Regions from separate parts of the Peribacillus sp. RS7 genome, predicted to be linked through region 3. Evidence: riboswitches for the same ligand, from Rfam matches in the RefSeq annotation. Region 3 holds a riboswitch; each other region holds the start of a gene.
What was found. A riboswitch is a leader RNA that binds a small molecule or an ion and turns the genes downstream of it on or off. The one in region 3 is predicted to bind S-adenosylmethionine.
Positions count from the first base shown of each region.

Region 1 (7,142 bases), 660 kb from region 3:
CAGAGCAGCAAAGGAAGTGAGGATGTCAATGAAAGGACAATGGAAAACACTGTTCCAATTATTTTGGACCTTTTTTAAAATGGCACCTGTGACATTCGGAGGCGGGTTTGCGATGATCCCCTTAATCGAAAAAGAAGTAGTGGAGAAAAGAAAATGGCTGACAAACGAAGAAGTTACGGATGTTTTTGCTTTATCTCAATCCGTACCGGGAGCTGTCGCCATTAACTCCGCCACCTTTATCGGCCATCGAATTGCCGGAATGAAGGGCGCAATGGCAGCCATGATTGGTGTTTCATTACCTACATGTTTAATTGTTCTAATCCTCGGCATTTTGTATTTTTTCATTCACGATAATCCGAAGATAGAATCCGCATTCATATCGATTAGAGCTTCGATAGTGGCCATCATCGCTTATGCGGCTATCAAGATAGGAAAAACGGCTATTGTTGACAAATCAACTTTCTGTATTTTGATAGTTGGAATCCCAGTCCTTTTCTTCGTTCACCCTGTTTTGGTTATATTAGCAGGGGCTATAACAGGTATTGTGACCATCTCTATTAAGAGGAAATTAGGTTTCGATGTCAAGATGGACCGAAAAGAAAAGAAAATAGAAGAAAACGATTTCGAATACTTCATGGGTGCTGGCATATAGGTTCCATGAAAGATCACAGTTATTTTTCTGAAGGTTATAGGAATAAACGGTCTAACTAATTTTCAAGAAAGTGTGTGATGTATAATAATGGAATTGTGGGAGTTGTTTAGCACCTTCTTTATTATCGGCTTTGTATCGTTTGGAGGCGGATACGCCATGATTCCTGTAATAGAATCGGAAGTCTTACAGCATGGGTGGATGACGACGCAACAATTTACCGATGTAATCGCTATTTCCGGCATGTCTCCCGGGCCTATCACCACCAATAGTGCCATTCTCGTAGGCTATTCGACTGCTGGATTAGCAGGAGCCATATCATCCGTTCTCGGAATCTTGCTTCCAGCCATTATACTCGTAACCGTTATAGCCACCTTCTTCAGCAAATTGAATCATTATCCAGTTATTCAATCGATGTTTTATGGATTAAGACCCGTTGTCACTAGTTTAATCCTCTTTGCAGCTATCAGCTTTGCACTTTCCAATCATTTGATAGCCCTGAACTTTTCTTGGCATACGATAAGCTTATTACTCGTTTTTGGATTATCGTTATTTGCCCTATTGAAATTACGCTGGCACCCAGCCTATGTCATTATTCTTTCTGGTTTAGTTGGTGTTGTCCTCTATTCATAACGACTAGCTCACACAACCATTATGCGTTGGGTTAATCAATATGAATCGGAATTCTTAAACATTGATAACACTTAAACTGATGGAAGAGCGAGGTGACATCGCTCTTTTTAATTATTTTTTACCAATGTTTCCATACACCTTACAAAGTAAAACCCTGAATCTAATGATTCAAGGTTTATTTTCATGCTTATTCTCATTATTAAGAAGTACGTTTCTTCGTTTCATTATCTACCGGCTGAAATCGCGGATAACCAATCAAGATGGCTATGACTCCACAAAGGCCAATTAGTATTGGGTAATATGAATACGGCAAGATGCTTATCGGAGAAATATGTGCTACCCCAGCTGCAACAAGCAGTTGTGCCCCATATGGAATTAACCCCTGAATGCAGCATGCAAAAACATCAAGCAAGCTCGCCGATTTACGCAGATCAATCCCATACTTTTCAGCAATATTTTTGGCAAGTGGCCCGGCAATGATAATTGATATCGTGTTATTTGCCGTGGAAAGGTTCGTCAAACCAACAAGCCCGGCAATGCTGAATTCAGCCCCTTTTTTAGTTTTGCTGTTTCGGGTCACGAGGTGGAGAAGATAATCGATACCTCCATTATGCTTGATTACAGCTACCATGCCTGCGATTAAAATGGCCAGGAAAGAGATTTCATACATTCCCGCCATCCCTTCTCCGATTTTTTGAATGACACCCAACGGTTGATAACTTCCATCCGCCAAGCCGATAATTCCGGCAAATACGATTCCGATGGATAGGACCAGGAACACATTTACACCTGCCAATGCAGTGATCAATACACAAAGATATGGAAGGATCTTCACCCAATTATAAGAATGTTGAGCGATGGCAGCTTGTTCACCCATTGTTAAAACTCCAAGGATGACACATGTGATGATGGCCGCAGGTAAAACAATGAAAAAATTCACTTTGAACTTATCCTTCATTTTCGTTCCCTGCGTACGAACTGCAGCGATTGTCGTATCTGAAATGAAGGAAAGGTTATCCCCAAACATCGCACCACCAATAACGGCCGCCATTGAAAAAGCAAGCGAAATATCGGTTTGCTCACTAATTCCCACCCCAATAGGTGCTAGTGCTACAATCGTTCCCATGCTCGTCCCCATGGATAGAGAGATAAAGCAAGCGATGATGAAAATCCCTACCATTAATAGATTTTGCGGAAAAACCGCTAAGGCAAGATTCACCGTAGATTCAACTGCCCCCATGCCATTTGCAACTTCGGCAAAAGCGCCTGCCAAAAGGAAAATGATAACCATTAACATAATATTGGCGTCCCCGGCACCTTTACAGAAGATATCAACCTTATGATTGAGTGTCTCTTTCCGATTCATTGCCAATGCAGCTGCCGATGCAATTGAAATCGCTACAATCACCGGAAAAGAATAAAAATCTTTAGTAATGATTCCGGACCCTATAAATAAAATTAAAAAAACGACAAATGGGACCAATGCCCACGGATTCCCTTTATTGTTTGCACTCATGATGAACACCTCTTTTTATTTTTCCCATGACATGTGTCACAGCACTTATTCTTCTAACATTTTTCGTAAATAACACCTTCATGGAAGCTATAGCTAAAAATACTTTCAGCATAAAAAAGACCTCTTCCATTAAACACAACAAGAAGAGGTCTTTTAATTTATAAAAAACGCCCTCCTTATCTTTCAGGCAAAAATCAGCCTGCTGGATTTGGCACAGCACTCCTATTAAAGTCTGCTGCCGAGACATCTTCGGGCCAGTCCCTCCGTCTCTCTTGATAAGAAGATTTAAATTATATAATGATATTATCAAATGCACCGGTGTCCAAGAGAAAAGAAGCAGGCTGGTAAATTGCTATAACCGCTCCAAGTTTACCTCTGTCCACTCTCGGAAAGTGACATCGAAAGCCTTATTGAAAAGCAAATATAAGAGTACAGCATTTTATGTATTTTCGCAAGGTTTAGTTTAAAAGCATTTCAAGTGTGGACCTTAATATTATAAACGGACTTTTACATGTACAGTAAATAAGGTTTTTGGGTTAATTGTGATATTTGGATGAAATCTCGAATAATGTCATTTGTCGGGACGGAACTAAAATAAAAAGAGGTCTAAGGACCTCTTAGCAAATTTGTTGTATTAGGTTTGGTGAATTATTTTTAGTTGAATTCACATCAGTCGATACCTCAAATGCTTCCATTTGTTCAGAATCGAATGATTTTAAATACTGCTGCAGAAAGGCAGGATCATTAATGGATGGATTCAACCAATCTTTTTCATCTTCAGGTTTAAGGATGACAGGCATGCGGTCATGAATGCTGGTCATTAGCTCATTAGGAACGGTTGTTATAACTGAGCACGAATAGATGTTGATTCCTTCTGGAGATTTCCAGGATTCCCAGAGACCGGCCATTCCAAATGGCGCATGATTTTTAAGCTTTATTCGCATGGGTATTTTTCGCCCGGGTTCCTTCTTCCACTCATAAAATGAATCAGCGATTATCAAGCATCGTTTCTTCTTATACGCATTCTTGAAGCTTGCCTTCTCAGCAATGGTTTCCGCTCTGGCATTGATCATTTTGTAGCCCAGTTTTTCATCTTTTGCCCAGAAAGGAATGAGTCCCCACCGAAGATATCCAAGTCGATTCCTTGCCCCGTCATTAATGACGGATAGCACGGAGTGGGAAGGTGCAATATTGTAGCTGAATTGGTATTCTTCATCAAAAGGTCCTTGAATATTAAACCGTTCTTTTATTTCTTCAATGTCCGTGAAAAGCGTGAAACGTCCGCACATAATATCGCCTACCGTTTTAGGATTTATTACAGTGTAACAAATGGGACGGGCAGGTACAAATCAGCGTTCTAAAATCCTGATGTCGGTAAATGGTTGATTAAATAATTCGCTGGAAATCAAAAGTGTGCCCAGGACTTCCCTCTCATCTTCAGCTTTAATGATTTCTGACAAAATTAAGGTACTGCCATTCCTAACCGTTACATTATATTCATTCATAGGATCCCCCTCATTAGGCTAGATGGTTGTTATTATAAACCAAAAACCCACAAGTATCATTATTGACCTTTAGTAGAGTCGTAGTTAATCCACTAATGATGAGTCTATATAAAAGTTCACCGCTATTTACATATACATAAAAAAGACTGTCCATGAATGATCACAGACAGTCTGGTCAAAAGGTTTTTCACTTCAACAAATTTTTACTGATAATGATAATCGGATAGCAAAAAGGTCGATGAGGAATGCCTCTTGTTATTGCGTGGGAGATACCCATAATCCATGTCCATATATTATTTAAAATTCAGCAAAACCTCATTTATTAAATGTGCTGCCAATGTAACCGTTTTATTATTTTCGTCCAAAGAAGGATTCACTTCCGAGATATCAAAGGAGAGGATCTTTTCATTTGATACGACATGCCTAATAATCGCACGGACCAATTTCGGATTAAGTCCAAACGGAGAGGGTGCACTTACCCCAGGTGCGTAGGCTGAATCAATAACGTCCGTACATAATGTAAGAATAATGAAGTCATTTTTCTTAACGAATTCATTTATCCGCTGCTTGGTTTCATCCATTTCGTTCAATGACAAATCTTCTTCCAATATGTAATCGACCTTATTCCTCTCAGCAGTTTCAAACAGGGCCTTCGTATTTCCCTGTTTCTGAATTCCTACACATAAATATCCACACCTTTGATCCTCGTCCAAAATCTGCTTAAACATCGTTCCTGATGAACTTTCTTTTTCATAAGGCCTCATATCAAAGTGAGCATCAATATTAATGATTCCTAACCTAGCCTTTGGTCCAATGTATTTTCTAATCCCAAGATAATGGCCATAAAAGGTTTCATGTCCTCCGCCAAGTATGATAGGAATCGCTTTACTCTCCAATATTTTAGCAACAGCTGATCCCAGTTGAGTTTGGGCAGCCTCCATCTCTGGACCTTCACACGTTACATTTCCAGCATCTAACAGCTCGGTTTGGGAAGATAAATGACATGGTAATTTTGCCAAGGACTTCCTAATGTGATCAGGACCCTCTGCAGCACCAATCCTGCCTTTATTCCTTTTGACTCCTTCATCACATTTGAAGCCAATCATTCCAAAGGTTCTGGATGCTTCGGAAGAGATGGGTAATTCCGAAATCGGTGCCAAACGTACTCGTTGGTGGTATCTGAAGCTGTCCATGTCAGTATGGGAATCAACCCTTCCATTCCAATAATCCAAATTCGGTTTAATATACATAATTTTCTCCTTTATTTTAAAAATTCCAAAATATCTTTTTTAAAAATTATAAATGAGATAATATATAATTACCAATACTAAATTTTAATATATCTATAGTTTAAAGCTATAGAAAGGAGAATATATGGATTTGCGCCAACTTCGTTATTTCACTACCATTGTCCAAGAAAAGAATTACTCCCAAGCTGCTAAAATACTACATATATCTCAACCTTCCTTAAGCAATGCCATCATGAAATTGGAAAAAGAAGTTAGTTTGCAGCTTTTGGAACGTAATACAAGGGGGCTAGAGCTTACGGAAGAAGGGGAGATTTTTTATACGAGATCTGTTGACCTGTTAAGAAAATTCAATAATATGCAAGTGGAACTTGAGGAAATGAAGGATGTTGGAAGTGGAACAGTATCAATAGGTTCCATTGAATCATTCAAATTTTGGTTCCCGAAGTTAATCAGGAACTTTAAAGTCAATTATCCTAATATTCATATAAAAGTCAGGGAAATATTAGGGGAAGAGAAAGTTATCGATTCGTTAAATCGGTATAATGTTCATTTCACCATCACGAACCAGCCCATTAACAACGAGGAAATCGTGTCCACCCCCCTATATAATGAAAAATTCATGCTTTTGATCCATAAAGATGATGAGTTAAACAAAAAAGAGTCCATCACTTTCCAAGACCTTGCAAAGAAAGAATTGATCATCAGTACAACTGGATTTCAAACAAGAGATGATATCTTAAAAGCATTTAAGGATGAAAATGCAATTCCCAATATCTTATACGAAATAGAAAGGCTTGAAGCAGCTTGCAGTTTGGTGGAAGAAGGACTTGGGGTTACAATTTTACCGGAAAGCTATATAAAATCCGCTGCAACACGCAATACTGCAATTCGTGCAATAGATTCGAATTCATTGGAAAGGACTGTTTACCTGGCCTATTTGAAAGATCGATATCTGTCTCCTGCAGTATGTAAGTTGGTAGAGGAAATACATAGCTTTTTTAAGTGGGATGTTAGGAACGATGCCTAAATGCTGATTCTCTACTTTAAAGGAAAAGACACCATTGCTCATTGTGATTCACTTTATACAAAGAAAATACTTTAGACTTCCTGCCAATGAGCTAGGTTTCCCACTCATATTTGCAGGAGGTTCATGTGTTTTCACTATCCATCCGTATTGTTTTTCCTCACTAATAAATAACGTCCTAACGCTCACACTCCACGCATACTTGTTCAAGTATAGCATAGCGCTTTTTAGGAAGTTCTTATTCCCTCTGCTTCACATCGCAAGTTATAAAAATACTGGATAGTTTCCTTTTCATTTAGGATGGATTTTTTAAGTCCTTGTAACGTACGCATCCCAACTCTTCTATCTATCAGAGAAAGAATCTTTATAATCATATCATCTGATTTTAAGGAAATTTCTATTGGTAAATTAAAATATTCTTCAACCGCATAAAAAAAGTCATACTGTGCAAAAATCCCCTCTGCTTTAATCATTTCATGTGCTTGTATCCCTATCTCATAGTTCTGATTTCCATTATAGACATCGTATTCAATACTTTTGGCATTTCTTATTTCATTTTCTTTTC
Region 1 covers NZ_CP168135.1:4,323,302-4,330,443, reverse strand. The annotation lists gene ACDZ29_RS21635 (chromate transporter) at 23-652, shown strand; gene ACDZ29_RS21630 (chromate transporter) at 809-1,282, shown strand; gene ACDZ29_RS21625 (Na+/H+ antiporter NhaC family protein) at 1,482-2,798, opposite strand; SAM riboswitch class I at 2,972-3,080, opposite strand; gene ACDZ29_RS21620 (SOS response-associated peptidase) at 3,416-4,087, opposite strand; gene ACDZ29_RS21615 (hypothetical protein) at 4,148-4,303, opposite strand; gene hutG (formimidoylglutamase) at 4,597-5,553, opposite strand; gene ACDZ29_RS21605 (LysR family transcriptional regulator) at 5,678-6,580, shown strand; gene ACDZ29_RS21600 (hypothetical protein) at 6,805-7,142, opposite strand, start outside.
Region 1: it holds a riboswitch for S-adenosylmethionine, as region 3 does, so the genes downstream of both, ACDZ29_RS21625 (Na+/H+ antiporter NhaC family protein) here and ACDZ29_RS24735 (YezD family protein) in region 3, are expected to answer to the same signal.

Region 2 (7,142 bases), 2.0 Mb from region 3:
ATTTGCATGAGCTGCTCGATTTGCCAGCGAATGAGCCGATATTGTTATACCAAGGCGGCGTTCAAATGGGCAGAGGTTTAGAGCAATTGGTTGATGCTGTACCGATGATAGAGGGTGGGACAGTGGTTTTTATAGGAGATGGAAGAATCAAGGATGATTTGATGAAAAAAGTAAGCGACATGCATCTGGAACATCGTGTGAAGTTCTTACCGAAGGTTCCGGTCGACGAGCTGCTCCATTATACGAAAAATGCGTATTTAGGTTTTCAGGTATTGAATAATGTCTGTTTTAATCACTACTCCGCTTCTTCAAATAAATTGTTTGAATACATGATGAGCGGTGTGCCTGTGGTTGCCTGTAGTTTTCCTGAAATCCAAAAGGTGGTCGATGCGGAACAGATTGGCGTGTGTGTCGATTCACATGATCCAAAGTCAATTGCCGAAGGAGTCAATTACCTATTGAAACATCCTGAAAAAAGGGCGGAAATGAGCAGTAATTGCCTGAATGCCCGGCAAAAATACAATTGGAAACAAGAGAAGGAAATCTTTATCGATATTTATCAATCTGCCTAACAAAACGAGTGTAGCAGAAAAATAGGATAGGAGTGGTTAATATGAAACTTTGTACAATGGGACTAGGTTATATAGGGCTTCCAACTTCTTTAATGTTTGCGAAACACGGTGTCGATGTTATCGGCGTGGATATCCAGCCTGAGGTTATCTCCAATTTGAATAATGGTAAGCTCCATATCGAAGAACCTGGACTTGAGCAGGTATTACATGAGGTACTTATTTCCAATAAGTTTCGAGCTGCTTTAAGCCCGGAACATGCTGATGTTTTCATTATTGCAGTCCCTACTCCAAATAAAGATGATATGCATCAATCATGTGATTTAACCTACGTCTTAGAAGCGACATCCACCATTCTTCCTTTTATCAAAAAGGGAAATGTCATCATTATCGAATCGACGATAGCGCCAAGAAGCATGGATGATCATATCAAACCGATGATAGAAATGACGGGCCTCACGATCGGTAAAGACATCTTCCTCGTTCATTGCCCGGAACGTGTTTTACCTGGAAGGATTCTTGAAGAGTTAGTTCATAATAATCGTATCGTCGGAGGGATCACGGAAACATGTTCTTATAAAGGGAGCTTAGTTTATGAAACCTTCGTTCAAGGTGAAATCATTCAGACGGATGCGAAAACGGCGGAAATGTCCAAGCTGATGGAAAATACTTTCCGGGATGTCAATATCGCCCTTGCAAACGAGCTGGCAAAAGTCTGCTTCCAGCTGGACATCAATGTCTTGGATGTCATAGGGATGGCAAACAAGCACCCACGTGTCAATATTCACCAACCAGGCCCTGGAGTCGGGGGACATTGTTTAGCAGTCGATCCGTATTTCGTCGTAGCAAAGGCACCAGAGTATGCGAGAATCATTAAATTGGCACGTGATACGAACGTATCGATGCCTTATTACATTGTCAATTGCGTAAGAATGATGCTCGAGGGAATCCGTCATCCAAAGGTAGCGGTTTTCGGACTTTCATACAAAGGAAATGTAGATGATATTCGTGAAAGTCCCGCCATTGATGTCGTCAATATCTTGATGGGAATGGAAAATGTGGATGTAGCCTTGCATGATCCGCATGTTCAATCTGGGAAAATGCCAATCGTTTCAGTGGAAGATGCTGTAAAAGGTGCCGACTTGATACTTGTCCTGACCGACCATGATGAATTTAAACGGATGGATTATGATAAGCTATCGGATCTTATGGCCAATAAATTGATTTTGGATACTCGGAATTGCATTGATGCGAACGAAACCGATGTCCCGGTGGCCAACCTGGGCAATATATATCAATACAAAACGATGTCCATGAAAAAAGCCAGGAATAAAGCGATCATCTAAAAACTTGGACAAACATCGATAATGGAATAAGGATAAAGGGGGCGCTGACTATGGACAGTGCCCTTTTTGTGGTTGAAAGTCAAGCTCTGCAACTGGCACGGGGGGGAGCAAAATGAAGAAAGGACCAAGCAAGAGCTTGGTCCTTTTGTGTACAATTTATTAAGCTGTCGGTCCGCCAAGTTCTTCGATTTCACTTGGAACGCTACCGAATTTCTTGAAGTTTGCACGGAATTGAGCTGCAAGAGCTGTTGCTGCTTGTTTATAAGCCGCAGGATCTGCCCAAGTCTTGATTGGTTGAAGCACTTCGTCAGGAACTCCAGGAACATGAAGCGGGATATCCAAACCGAAGATTTCATCTTTGATCGTTTCGATGTTCGCTAATTCACCTTCAAGTGCCGCTTGTACCATCGCACGAGTGTAAGCAAGTTTCATACGGCTTCCGGTTCCGTATGCTCCGCCAGTCCACCCAGTGTTGACAAGGTATACCTTTGCATTGTGCTCGTCAATTTTATCACCAAGCATCTCAGCATAGCGTTGAGCGGGAAGCGGTAAGAACGGTGAACCGAAGCAAGTGGAGAATGTAGCTTCCGGTGAAGTTACCCCTCTTTCAGTACCAGCCAATTTACTAGTGTAACCACTTAGGAAATGGAACATTGCCTGTTCTTTGGAAAGCTTGCTGATTGGAGGCAGAACGCCTGAAGCATCAGCTGTTAAGAAAATGATTGTATTTGGGTGTCCTGCAATACTTGGGTTCACGATGTTATCGATCGCTTGCATTTGGTATGCAGCACGGGTGTTTTCAGTCAATGAACTATCATCATAGTCCGCTTCACGTGTATCCGGATCCACAACTACATTTTCCAATACGGCACCGAAGCGGATCGCATCGAAAATTTGTGGTTCTTTTTCACGTGAAAGGTTGATCGTTTTCGCATAGCAGCCACCTTCGATGTTGAATACGCCGTTAGAAGACCAGCCGTGCTCGTCATCGCCAATCAGTTTACGGCTAGTGTCTGCGGATAAAGTTGTTTTACCTGTTCCAGACAGTCCGAAGAATAAAGCGACGTCTCCTTCACGTCCTACGTTAGCAGAGCAATGCATTGGAAGGATTCCAGCCTCTGGAAGTAAGTAGTTCATGATCGAGAAGATCGATTTTTTCATTTCTCCTGCATATTCCGTTCCGCCGATCAGGATGGTACGGCGTTCAAATGAAACGATGATGAAAGTTTCGGATGAAGTCCCGTCCACTTCTGGGTCTGCTTTGAAATTAGGTGCCGAAAGAATTGTGAATTCAGCTTCGTGACCTCTTAATTCCTCTTCGTTCGGACGGATGAACAAAGTATGGGCAAAAAGATTATGCCAAGCATATTCATTAACAACTCGGATGGGAAGACGTGATGATTCGTCTGCACCAGCGAAACCTTTGAAAACGAAAATCTCTTCTTTTGCTTTTAGGTAGTCAACTACTTTATTATATAGTTTATTGAAAACATCTTCAGAAATTGGCTGGTTCACTGAACCCCAATCGACTTTATCCTTAACGGATGCTTCTTCCACGATATATTTATCTTTAGGTGAACGACCAGTATACTTGCCGGTTTCAGCTTTTACTGCACCAGTTGATGTTAGTACGCCTTCATTTCTGCTTAATACTTTTTCGACCAATTGAGGAACTGAAAGTTGAGTTTGAACATTGTTTCCTGTTAATAACTGGTGTAACTCATTAGAAACATCTACAGAATTCATATATGAGGTACCTTCCTTTGTTTAAGTTTTTATATTACAATTAGTATAACACATTCATTTAAATAGTCTATACTATTTCTTTTAATTTGTGATTATTTTCAACTGGTTTCGTTAATCAATTTTCCTTATTAAGGCGCAGGAACCGAGTCAATACAATTGCATATACTTACATGGAGTGAAAATTTTATTTTAAATAGGAAGTAATTAAGCAACATATTTCTAATTGGCCATTCCTGTTAGTATGCTTTATTTTCTATTATTAATGGCAATTTTCAACATTTCTATTCGCCTTCTGCCTTGGAAACCCTTTGAAGACGCTGAAACAACCCATTTTTTCAAGTGGGCGGATATGTTCTTTTTAGAAAAACATTGACAAGTTCCAACCTGATACGATATTATCTTAAATTGTACGGATTCTCTTATCCCGAGTTGGTGGAGGGACAGGCCCTTTGAAACCCAGCAACCTGCCATATTGAACTTGACTCCAAGATCGATCGCCGAAAATAAAGCGATGGTTCTTCAAGGAATAGTGGTGATGGTGCTAACCTGAGCAAGGTAAAAAACCCTTGAACGATAAGAGTGAAAGGATAGAAGACAGAATTTTAAACCTTTCCTCATTTGCCAGGGAAGGTTTTTGTGTATTTATAAGTAATTCTGTGTCTATAGTTGAAACTAATGAGGGAAACGAGTTCCGTAAAAAATCAGGCTTATGCCTACAACATACTAACTTCCAAGGAGGAAATATGATGTCAAAGAAACGTCTATTTACTTCTGAATCTGTTACAGAGGGCCATCCGGACAAAATTTGTGATCAGATTTCAGATTCCATTTTAGATGCTATCCTTGCTAAGGATGCAAATGCACGTGTTGCGTGTGAAACAAGTGTAACAACAGGTCTTGTGCTTGTTGCTGGTGAAATTACAACATCCGCTTACGTGGATATTCCGCGTATCGTTCGTGATACCATTGCAGGAATTGGCTACACACGTGCGAAATATGGTTTCGATGCTGAAACTTGTGCTGTATTGAGTTCCATTGATGAGCAGTCTGCCGATATCGCAGCTGGCGTCGATAAAGCATTGGAAGCTCGTGAAGGAAACATGTCAGAGGAAGAAATCGATGCAATCGGTGCAGGGGACCAAGGTCTTATGTTCGGATTTGCTTGTAATGAAACAGAAGAGCTTATGCCACTTCCGATTTCATTGGCACATAAACTTTCATTCCGCTTGGCTAAAGTTCGTAAAGATGAAACTCTTGCTTACTTACGCCCTGATGGTAAAACACAGGTAACTGTGGAGTATGATGAGAATAACCGTCCTGTACGTGTAGATACGATCGTTATCTCTACACAGCATGATGCAGAAATTACGCTTGAACAAATTCAAGCCGATATAAAAGAACATGTGATTAAAGCAGTTGTTCCAGCTGAATTGATCGATGCTCAAACTAAGTACTTCATCAACCCGACCGGCCGTTTCGTAATTGGCGGACCTCAAGGGGATGCTGGTCTTACTGGACGTAAAATCATCGTTGATACGTACGGCGGATACGCTCGTCACGGCGGTGGTGCATTCTCTGGTAAGGATGCTACTAAAGTTGACCGTTCTGCGGCATATGCAGCGCGTTACGTTGCGAAAAACATCGTTGCCGCTGGCCTTGCTGACAAAGCGGAAGTTCAATTGGCATACGCAATTGGTGTGGCAGAGCCTGTATCGATCTCGATTGATACATTCGGAACTGGTACAGTTAGCGAAGAAGTCCTAGTTGACCTAGTTCGTGCAAACTTCGACCTTCGTCCAGCTGGTATCATCAAAATGCTTGATCTTCGTCGCCCAATCTACAAACAAACAGCTGCATACGGACATTTTGGCCGTACAGATGTCGATCTTCCATGGGAACGCACGGATAAAGCAGAAACATTAAAAGCACAAGCATAATCCATAAAAAAAGGTGTCCCGCAACAGCGGGGCACCTTTTTTTATGGATTAATTTTGCCTTCAGGGGGAATAATTCAAGAAATCGATAGTTACTCTTGAGTTTGGAGCTTTCTCGTGAATTGGAGCATTTAATCGCGTGTTATATGCGTTTACTCGTGAAATTAGCATTTACTCGTGAGTTAGGAGCAAATACTCGTGAGTTAGGAGTATTTACTCGCGAATTAGAGCAAATACTCGTGAATTGGAGCAAATACTCGCGAGTAAGGAGCAAATACTCGTGAGTTAGGAACGTTTACTCGTGAAATGGAAGCAAATACTCGCCAGTTATGTACGTTTACTCGTGAGTTAGGAGTATTTACTCGCGAATTTAGCATTTACTCGTGAGTTAGGAGCATTTACTCGTGAATTGGAGCAAATACTCGCGAGTTATGTGCGTTTACTCGTGAGTTAGGAGCAAATACTCGTGAGTTAGGAGTATTTACGCGAGTTATGTGCATTTACTCGTGAGGTAGGAACGTTTACTCGTGAAATTGGAGCAAATACTCGTGAGTTAGGAGCAAATACTCGTGAGTTAGGAGCAAATACTCGTGAGTTAGGAGTATTTACTCGCGAATTAGAGCAAATACTCGTGAGTTAGGAGCAAATACTCGCGAGTTAGGAGCAAATATTCGTGAGTTAGGAACGTTTACTCGTGAGTTAGGAGCAAAGACTCGTTAGTTTATTTTATTCGTTCTGCCGTTTTATAGTATTGTCCTTTTTCGGCATATTCGCGTACGATTCGTTCCATATCCTGGCGATCTTCTTCGTTGATTTCGCGAATGACTTTAGCTGGGCGTCCGAATGCCAACATGTTCGGTGGAATTACTTTACCTTGGGGAACGAGACTGCCGGCACCGATAAATGCCCCTTCGCCGATTTCCGCTGCATCAAGCACAATCGATCCCATGCCGATCAAAGCTCCTTTACGGATTTTGCAGCTATGTAAAATGACCTGATGGCCGATGGTCACTTCATCCTCGATGATCAATGGATTATTTGGGCTTTGGTGCAGGACGCTATTATCCTGTATACTGACTTTTTTCCCTATGATGGTTGGGGATACATCACCGCGAATGACGGAATTGAACCAAATTGATGATTCGTCACCAATTTTCACATCACCTGTGACGACAGCATTTTCAGCAATATAAGCGCTTTCAGCGATTTCAGGTTCTTTGCCTTTAAACGGATAAATAATCATTTTCAATCATTTCCTTTCCGAAGTTAATGTTTTTATGTATTATTTTAATATACCGTATGCAAATACACTTGGCTATTTATAATACCAATGTACAACTTGTTAGATTTCTTTTTTGTCGAAAATCACGAATATGGTTATAATTTATATATATTATTTTAACTATCATGGATCGTATACAACAAGTGAAAAGTGAAAGGGGGATTTCGAATGTGGAAATGGGAGACAGAAGGAGACGCAAAAGGCGTCATTGTCATCATTCATGGGGCTATGGAGCATCACGGCCGTTATAAGTGGGTTACACAAA
Region 2 covers NZ_CP168135.1:1,412,126-1,419,267, reverse strand. The annotation lists gene ACDZ29_RS07265 (glycosyltransferase) at 1-572, shown strand, start outside; gene ACDZ29_RS07260 (nucleotide sugar dehydrogenase) at 614-1,915, shown strand; gene pckA (phosphoenolpyruvate carboxykinase (ATP)) at 2,075-3,661, opposite strand; SAM riboswitch class I at 4,078-4,241, shown strand; gene metK (methionine adenosyltransferase) at 4,405-5,598, shown strand; gene ACDZ29_RS07245 (hypothetical protein) at 5,694-5,879, shown strand; gene ACDZ29_RS07240 (gamma carbonic anhydrase family protein) at 6,317-6,835, opposite strand; gene ACDZ29_RS07235 (lysophospholipase) at 7,046-7,142, shown strand, end outside.
Region 2: it holds a riboswitch for S-adenosylmethionine, as region 3 does, so the genes downstream of both, metK (methionine adenosyltransferase) here and ACDZ29_RS24735 (YezD family protein) in region 3, are expected to answer to the same signal.

Region 3 (7,142 bases):
ATCTGTTGATCATAAGTCAGGATACCTCCGGGAATAACGACACGCATCATCCAGTAACCTGCTTCTTTTGGCCGTTGCAGGTATAGACCTGCCCACTTGAACATATCCCAATTCTCTTTAGGGATGGAATCAAAACCATTTGCAGCGTAATGTGGAATATCATCGAATATCTTCAATCCGTCTTTTTCCAATTTCCAGATTTCCGTTTTATTTTTAGCGATTAGTGGATTTTCCGACCAAAATTTCTCGTAAACCATTACTTTTCCTCCTTGATTAGATCGCTTTCTTTGCTGTCAAATAGGCGATTACCTGTTCAACGCACTCTTCAATGCTGTATTGGTCGGATTCTAAAATGATTTCCGGTTGTTCAGGTTCTTCGTATGGAGAGTCGATTCCGGTAAAATCTTTAATGATTCCTTTACGCGCCTTGTCATAAAGACCTTTTGGGTCACGCACTTCGCACTCTTCGATCGGACACTTTATGTATACTTCAATAAACTCCCCTTCATCGAGTAAATCACGTACAATCTGCCGATCTGCCCTGAAAGGTGATATGAAGGCGGTCAATACGAACTGCCCACTATCCACGAATAACTTGGAAACCTCACCGATTCGCCTAATATTCTCGGTCCGATCCTCTTCAGAAAAACCTAAATCTTTATTTAAACCGTGGCGGATATTATCACCATCCAAAACATAACTTCGAATATTCCGATTATATAACTCTTTAGCGACCGCATTCGCAATCGTTGATTTTCCTGAACCCGAGAGTCCTGTAAACCATAGAACTGTGCTTTCATGCCCGTTCTGCTTCCGGCGGAGCTCCTTGGTCAATGACGTTTCATGCCAAGTGACATTCGTACTTTTACTCATTTAATAATCCCCCTCTTCATGTGATCCTTCAATTTATGTCCTATCAGTTATAAACTTCATTCTTTTTAAGACCTTCGATCAACACCTCGATGACTTCTTTACGGCTAAAGGTAGCTGGAGGAATTTCTCCATTACGCAACATTTCCCTTACCTTCGTTCCAGACAGGATGACATGGTCTTCCTTGCCATGCGGACAAGTTTTAGCGGAAGCCATATTGCCACATTCTTTACAGTAAAAACTATGTTCAAAGAATAATAGCGTGATCCCTAACTCATCTGCGTTAAAATTCCCAAAGATTTTTTGAGCATCATATGTGCCATAATAATCACCCACACCCGCATGATCACGTCCGACGATAAAATGGGTGCAACCATAATTTTTACGGACCATCGCATGGAAAATCGCTTCTCTTGGTCCTGCATAACGCATGGCAGCAGGGAAAACTGCAAGTGAGACGCGATCCTTGGGATAATATTTTTCAAGCAACACTTTATAGCTTTCCATTCGGACATCTGCCGGAATGTCATCGGATTTAGTGGCACCTACAAGAGGATTTAAAAATAAGCCGTCGACAATCTCCAATGCTGTCTTTTGAATATATTCGTGTGCACGGTGAACAGGGTTCCTCGTTTGGAATCCGACAACCGTTTCCCAGCCTTTTTCAGCAAAAGCTTTCCTTGTCTCAACTGGGTCCAGATAATTTGCTTGAAATAGCGGACGCTCTATTCTCTTGACTAACTTTATTTCTCCGCCGACATATACATCCCCGCGGTTATATAAATTTTTAACACCAGGATGCTTCTCATCATCCGTTTGATATACTAATGTCGCTTCCAATTGTTTATCGGGAGTGAAAATATCGGAAACGGAGAGAACTCCGTATGTTTCACCTTCATGAGTCAGCTTTACCTCTTCACCTATAGTAAGAGTTTCTGCAACTTCAACGTTCAAAGGCAGCGTAATCGGGATGCTCCATACATGGCCGCTGCTAAGCCTCATATCCTTGACAACTGTCTCATAGTCACTTTTAGTAAAGAAACCTTTGATCGGGCTGTAGGCACCAGTGCCTATCAATTCAAGATCACTTAAAGCTATTTCGTCAATTTCAATTGACTTTGTTATTTTACTAAAATCATATTTTGGTTCCCAAAGATCGATTAGTGTTCCTCCGTGCGGTAAACTGATTGTCATGCTAATTTCCCCCTATGGTTTCTATTTATTTAAGCCTATAATTTCTATTTATTTAAGATAAATGCAATCCGCATTCCGTTTTTTGGGCTCCTTGCCAACGGCCTGAGCGTAAATCATCTGCATTGAAGGCAGGTGCCGTACATGTTTTACAACCAATGCTTGGATATCCATTATCATGCAGGATATTATATGGAAGTCCATTTTTGTGGGCATAACGCCAAACATCTTTCCATGTCCAATGTATGAGTGGACATATTTTTACTGACTTGAACTTATTATCCTTATTGATATACTCTGTCAGAGCCCTTGTTTCAGATTGCTCCCTCCGTAGTCCCGAAAGCCAGGCTGTTGCCGTTGAAAGCACATCTGTAAGCGGAGTGATTTTACGGATGTTACAGCACTTATTGGAATCGCTAAGCCATAATTCATCCCCATGTTCCGCTGCCTGTTCTTCAAGCGTCAATGCTGGTTTCTTCATTTCGATTGAAAGATTTGGATATCGCTTTTTCACTTGATCGATCAATTGGTAAGTTTCCTCAAAATGAACATCTGTATCAAGGAAAACTATTTTTGCCGAGGGATTGACCTTCGCCAATAAATCCGTAAGCACGATGCCTTCTATACCGAAACTACACGCATATATCAGTTTGTTTCCATAATGGTCATTCGCCCATTGCAGTACTTCCAAAGCACCTTTTGTCTCACTATCTTCAGGAAATACAGGTAAATCCCCGGTGTTGAAATTTTCATAGTTTATTAATGCAGCCAACTTTGTAGCCCCCTCTAAGAACTTGCTGTATGTCGCTGGTTAGAGTTACTTTTGATCAATGCCCGTTATAATCTTCCCCAGTTTAAATGACCCTAGGAAAAAGAGACGAATCTAACCAATACTCTCTTTATATCAGTTAAACCCGCCTCTAGTTTTTCTAGTCAGCAGATACCTTATTTAATTCTTAGTTTTTCATTTCTTTCCATTTGAATGATTTTACCATCTTGGACAATAAGTGTAATCGATCCATACTTCATTGAATTAAGCATTTCTTGAAGTCGTTCAAATATTTCTTCAAGCTGATTCTCTTTATCCAAACCTGTTCCTCCTTTAAGAAAATCCGCGAATATATTATTTCACCGCTGATTAAATGAATTTATTAAATTTATATAATTCCAAACAACCTTAAATTGTTATGGTTTCCCAAAGAATTTTGCGAAAAATAAAAATCTTTCCATGATGGAAAGATTTCAAGGTAAATATTCTTTACCTTATCTTCCAAAATGATCAACATTTTGTTGGAGGTAGCACCTTGCATCCATCATGCAGGTTGCTGGACTTCAAAGGGCCAATTCCCTCCGTCGCTCTGGATAAGTTTTATTATTTTAAATATTAACATATATTTAATCCTTGTCAATGGAGTTTTCTTATAAAATAACTTGGTTTAATATTATGGAGGAACTGTTATTTTTATACACACTATTCCATTCATGATTTTATGTTCATTTAAATATGAAAATAGACTCGTCTTTTTAGATAAAGTCTCCAAAAAATGAGTCTATTTTCATTATTAAGCTATTATTGATGCCTGTCATTCATTGAAAAAGTAATTACTTGAATTCCATTCCTTTTATTGAAGTCGATTACTTATTAATTTCTTAACTGAATCGCTTCTATAAATTCTTGAACCTGACTCTGAACGCGATCAACTAAATTCAAGTCATTGATCGGGTTTTCTGAATTCTGTTTATCTATTTCCTTATCCACAAAATATATGCCCTGCAACGGCTCGCCTTTTAATATTGAAATTAATGGTTTAAGCGCATAATCAATCGCCAATAAATGCCTGTTACTTCCGCCAATCATAATGGGCAGCACTGGCTTCCCCTTAAAAGCTCCTTCTGGCAGCAAATCAATCAAGGCTTTTAATACCCCTGTATAAGAAGCCTTATATACCGGTGAACCAATGATGATTCCTCTGGCTGCTTGTATTTTCTCCGAAAGCTTTAAGATATCTTCGCTATTATATTTCCCTTGGAATAAATCATCTGCTGAGAAATCCGTAATTGAGTAATAAGCTGTGGTAAATCCTTGGTTTTCGACTAATGATTGAATATGTTTTAGTGAAATGTCCGTTCTTGATGGAATCGCTGGACTTCCTGATAAAATTACGATATCGCTCATATAAATCCCCTCCCATATTACATGGTTTTAGAATAAAAATCCTCGTAATGAATTTGTTGCAGCATGCAGTTATCGTAATAGTCTGAAAAATATAAGTCAAATCTTACACTCCGGTTTATTAATTTCACAAGTAATGATTGCTTACCATTCAAAAAAACACGGTCATATTTGCGGCTTGATGCTCAGCCTTTTAATTTGACCGTTTCATTATGTATGATTTTGTTTTCCATGAATACCATATACCAAAAGTTGTGCAATGCTCTTAATTCGTTCAGAAGTAAAATATGGTTCCTTTTTCTGTTGATGAATCTCATAATGTGTAGATAATGCCAATGTGAAAGAAATGATCCCCACATTAAAAAGGATAATATCAGAAATATATTGTATCTCTCCGCTATCTATTCTCTTCTGTATTTCAATATGCTTGACATTCGGCTTGAAAATTTGATCAACATATTGCTTTGAAATATCTTGATCGAATTGTGTTTCCCGAAATAATATCGAAAACTGTTCTTTATTTTCAAGAACGTTTTTTATCATGGTGCAAACGTGATTTTCCACAAGATCATCAGTTGACAGATGGTTTGTCCCATCTTCAGCCTCCTCTTTTTCATTAGGAGTAATTGTAGCCAGAAGCAAATCTTTTTTGCTTTCAAAGTATTTGTAAATAGTAGCTTCGGAAACATTGCATGCAGAGGCAATTTCATTCGTTCTTGTCATGTCAAACCCTTTTGTCGCAAAAAGAGTCCGGGCTACATTTATGATTCGTTCTTTGGTTTGCTGCCCTTTTTTCAAAAATATCAACCTTCTTTTATAAAGATAAGACTGGTTTCACCAATCTATTTTACATGATATCCCGATGGTACCAATCGGTCAATATTACCTTCGATCTATTAGAAATCAATATTCCCATATATCGTATATAGAAAACATCGGCTAATTTGAACGATGTTTTCTTTTTCAGATAATCATTTAAAAGATGCATAGCCATCATCGACCATGACTACACTTCCATTGATTGCATCCGCTTCTTCCAAGGATAATAAATAGACAGCATTTGCAATGGCTTCTGGCTTAATTAATTTACCGCGCATTTGACTTGCATTCAATTTATCGATGATTCCCATATCTTTATAGCCTTGTATGATTGGAGTATCAACACCGCCTGGTGCAATGCCTACTACGCGTATTCCATAAGCACCCAATTCCAAAGCTGCTGTCTGTGTCATCATTCTAACAGCTCCTTTGGACGCCTGATAGGCAAAAGTCCCATGGGAAGCTAAGTAGCCAAACACAGAGGCGGTATTTATAATGACACCCATGATACCCAGTTCCTACATTTTCCTGCCTGCTGCCATGATGCCGAAGGCCACTCCGTGCTGGTTCACTCCAATCGTTTTGAAGTACCCGTCCATATCTTGATTGAGGATCATCCCTCCAGCACCAATGCCGGCATTATTAAACATGATATCGATCCTACCGTATGCTTCGACCGCTTTTTTGATTAACGCTTCAACATCTTCATGATTGGAAACATCCGTTTTAACAAAAATGCCCTCTCCACCATCCGCCGTTATCCGTTCAAAGTTTCCCGTCCCATTTCTTCATTAAAATCCGCAACAACGACCTTGTCCCCTTTGGCTGCGAATTTCAAGCATGTCGCTCGGCCAATTCCGCTTGCTCCTCCTGTAATAACTGCAACTCTTGCTGTCATATACATACCCCTTTCAAAGCTCATAACAAATAAGTGAGTAATTACTTACTTATTTGTTATATAAGTATAAAATAGTAATTTCAAGCAATATGTTATTTAATCATACCCTTTTAGCTTTTAGTGCATTAGAAAGAAAAGCTGTCCTAATAAAAGGACAGCTTCATTTGTTTAACAGGTTTTCAATTCGACTTTACTTATGGATGTCTTAACCATTTCAATGAAAAGTTGCATGAAACGATCATCCCCCGTTAATTCTGGATGAAACGCACTGACAAGGACATTTTCTTGTCTCGCAGCGACAACATTCTCTTCATAAACAGCCAATATCTCTACATCTTCTCCAATTCCATCCGCAAATGGAGCTCGGATGAAAACGGCCTTAAAAGGTTCTTCCATTCCTTTAATTGATAATTCAGCCTCGAAACTATCCCGTTGACGTCCAAATCCGTTCCTTTTCACGGAAATGTCCATTAGTTCAAGATAGGCCTTCTCATCACCAGTCAATTCGTTGGCCGCCAATACCATCCCCGCACAAGTACCGAAAATAGGTTTTTTATGTTCGAAGAAAGTTTTGATTGGTTCCTTGAATCCATAACGATCCATTAGCTTTCTCATCGTGGTGCTTTCTCCGCCTGGAATGATTAAGCCATCGATTTCTTGCAGCTGTTCCGGTTTTTTAACAAGTATTGCTTGTTCACCGGCAGCATTGATTTGGTTCAAGTGTTCTTCAACTGCACCCTGTAATCCCAAAACACCGATAGTTATCATATTACCATCCACGTTCCTGCATACGTTCTGCTGGAGCTAGTTTGGAAATATCGATTCCTTTCATTGCACTGCCCAACTCTTTTGACAACCGGCCTATCAATTCATAATCTGTGAAATATGTAGTCGCTTGAACGATTGCCGATGCGAATTTTTCTGGATTCTCCGATTTAAAAATACCGGACCCCACGAATACGCCATCTGCTCCCAATTCCATCATCAGTGCTGCATCTGCTGGAGTGGCAATTCCGCCAGCTGCAAAGTTAACTACAGGCAATTTACCCGTCCGTTTGATTTCTCTTAAAATTTCATAAGGGGCACCAATATTTTTTGCTTCCGTCATTAATTCATCATCACTCATGATGCTCACTTTACGAATTTGGGACTGTACCTTTCTCATATGACGCACAGCTTCCACGATATTA
Region 3 covers NZ_CP168135.1:4,980,567-4,987,708, forward strand. The annotation lists gene ACDZ29_RS24715 (nitrite/sulfite reductase) at 1-257, opposite strand, end outside; gene cysC (adenylyl-sulfate kinase) at 274-873, opposite strand; gene sat (sulfate adenylyltransferase) at 917-2,065, opposite strand; gene ACDZ29_RS24730 (phosphoadenylyl-sulfate reductase) at 2,118-2,822, opposite strand; gene ACDZ29_RS24735 (YezD family protein) at 3,008-3,151, opposite strand; SAM riboswitch class I at 3,323-3,431, opposite strand; gene ssuE (NADPH-dependent FMN reductase) at 3,705-4,238, opposite strand; gene ACDZ29_RS24745 (TetR/AcrR family transcriptional regulator) at 4,446-5,033, opposite strand; partial or broken gene ACDZ29_RS24750 (SDR family NAD(P)-dependent oxidoreductase) at 5,207-5,952, opposite strand; gene pdxT (pyridoxal 5'-phosphate synthase glutaminase subunit PdxT) at 6,121-6,720, opposite strand; gene pdxS (pyridoxal 5'-phosphate synthase lyase subunit PdxS) at 6,722-7,142, opposite strand, start outside.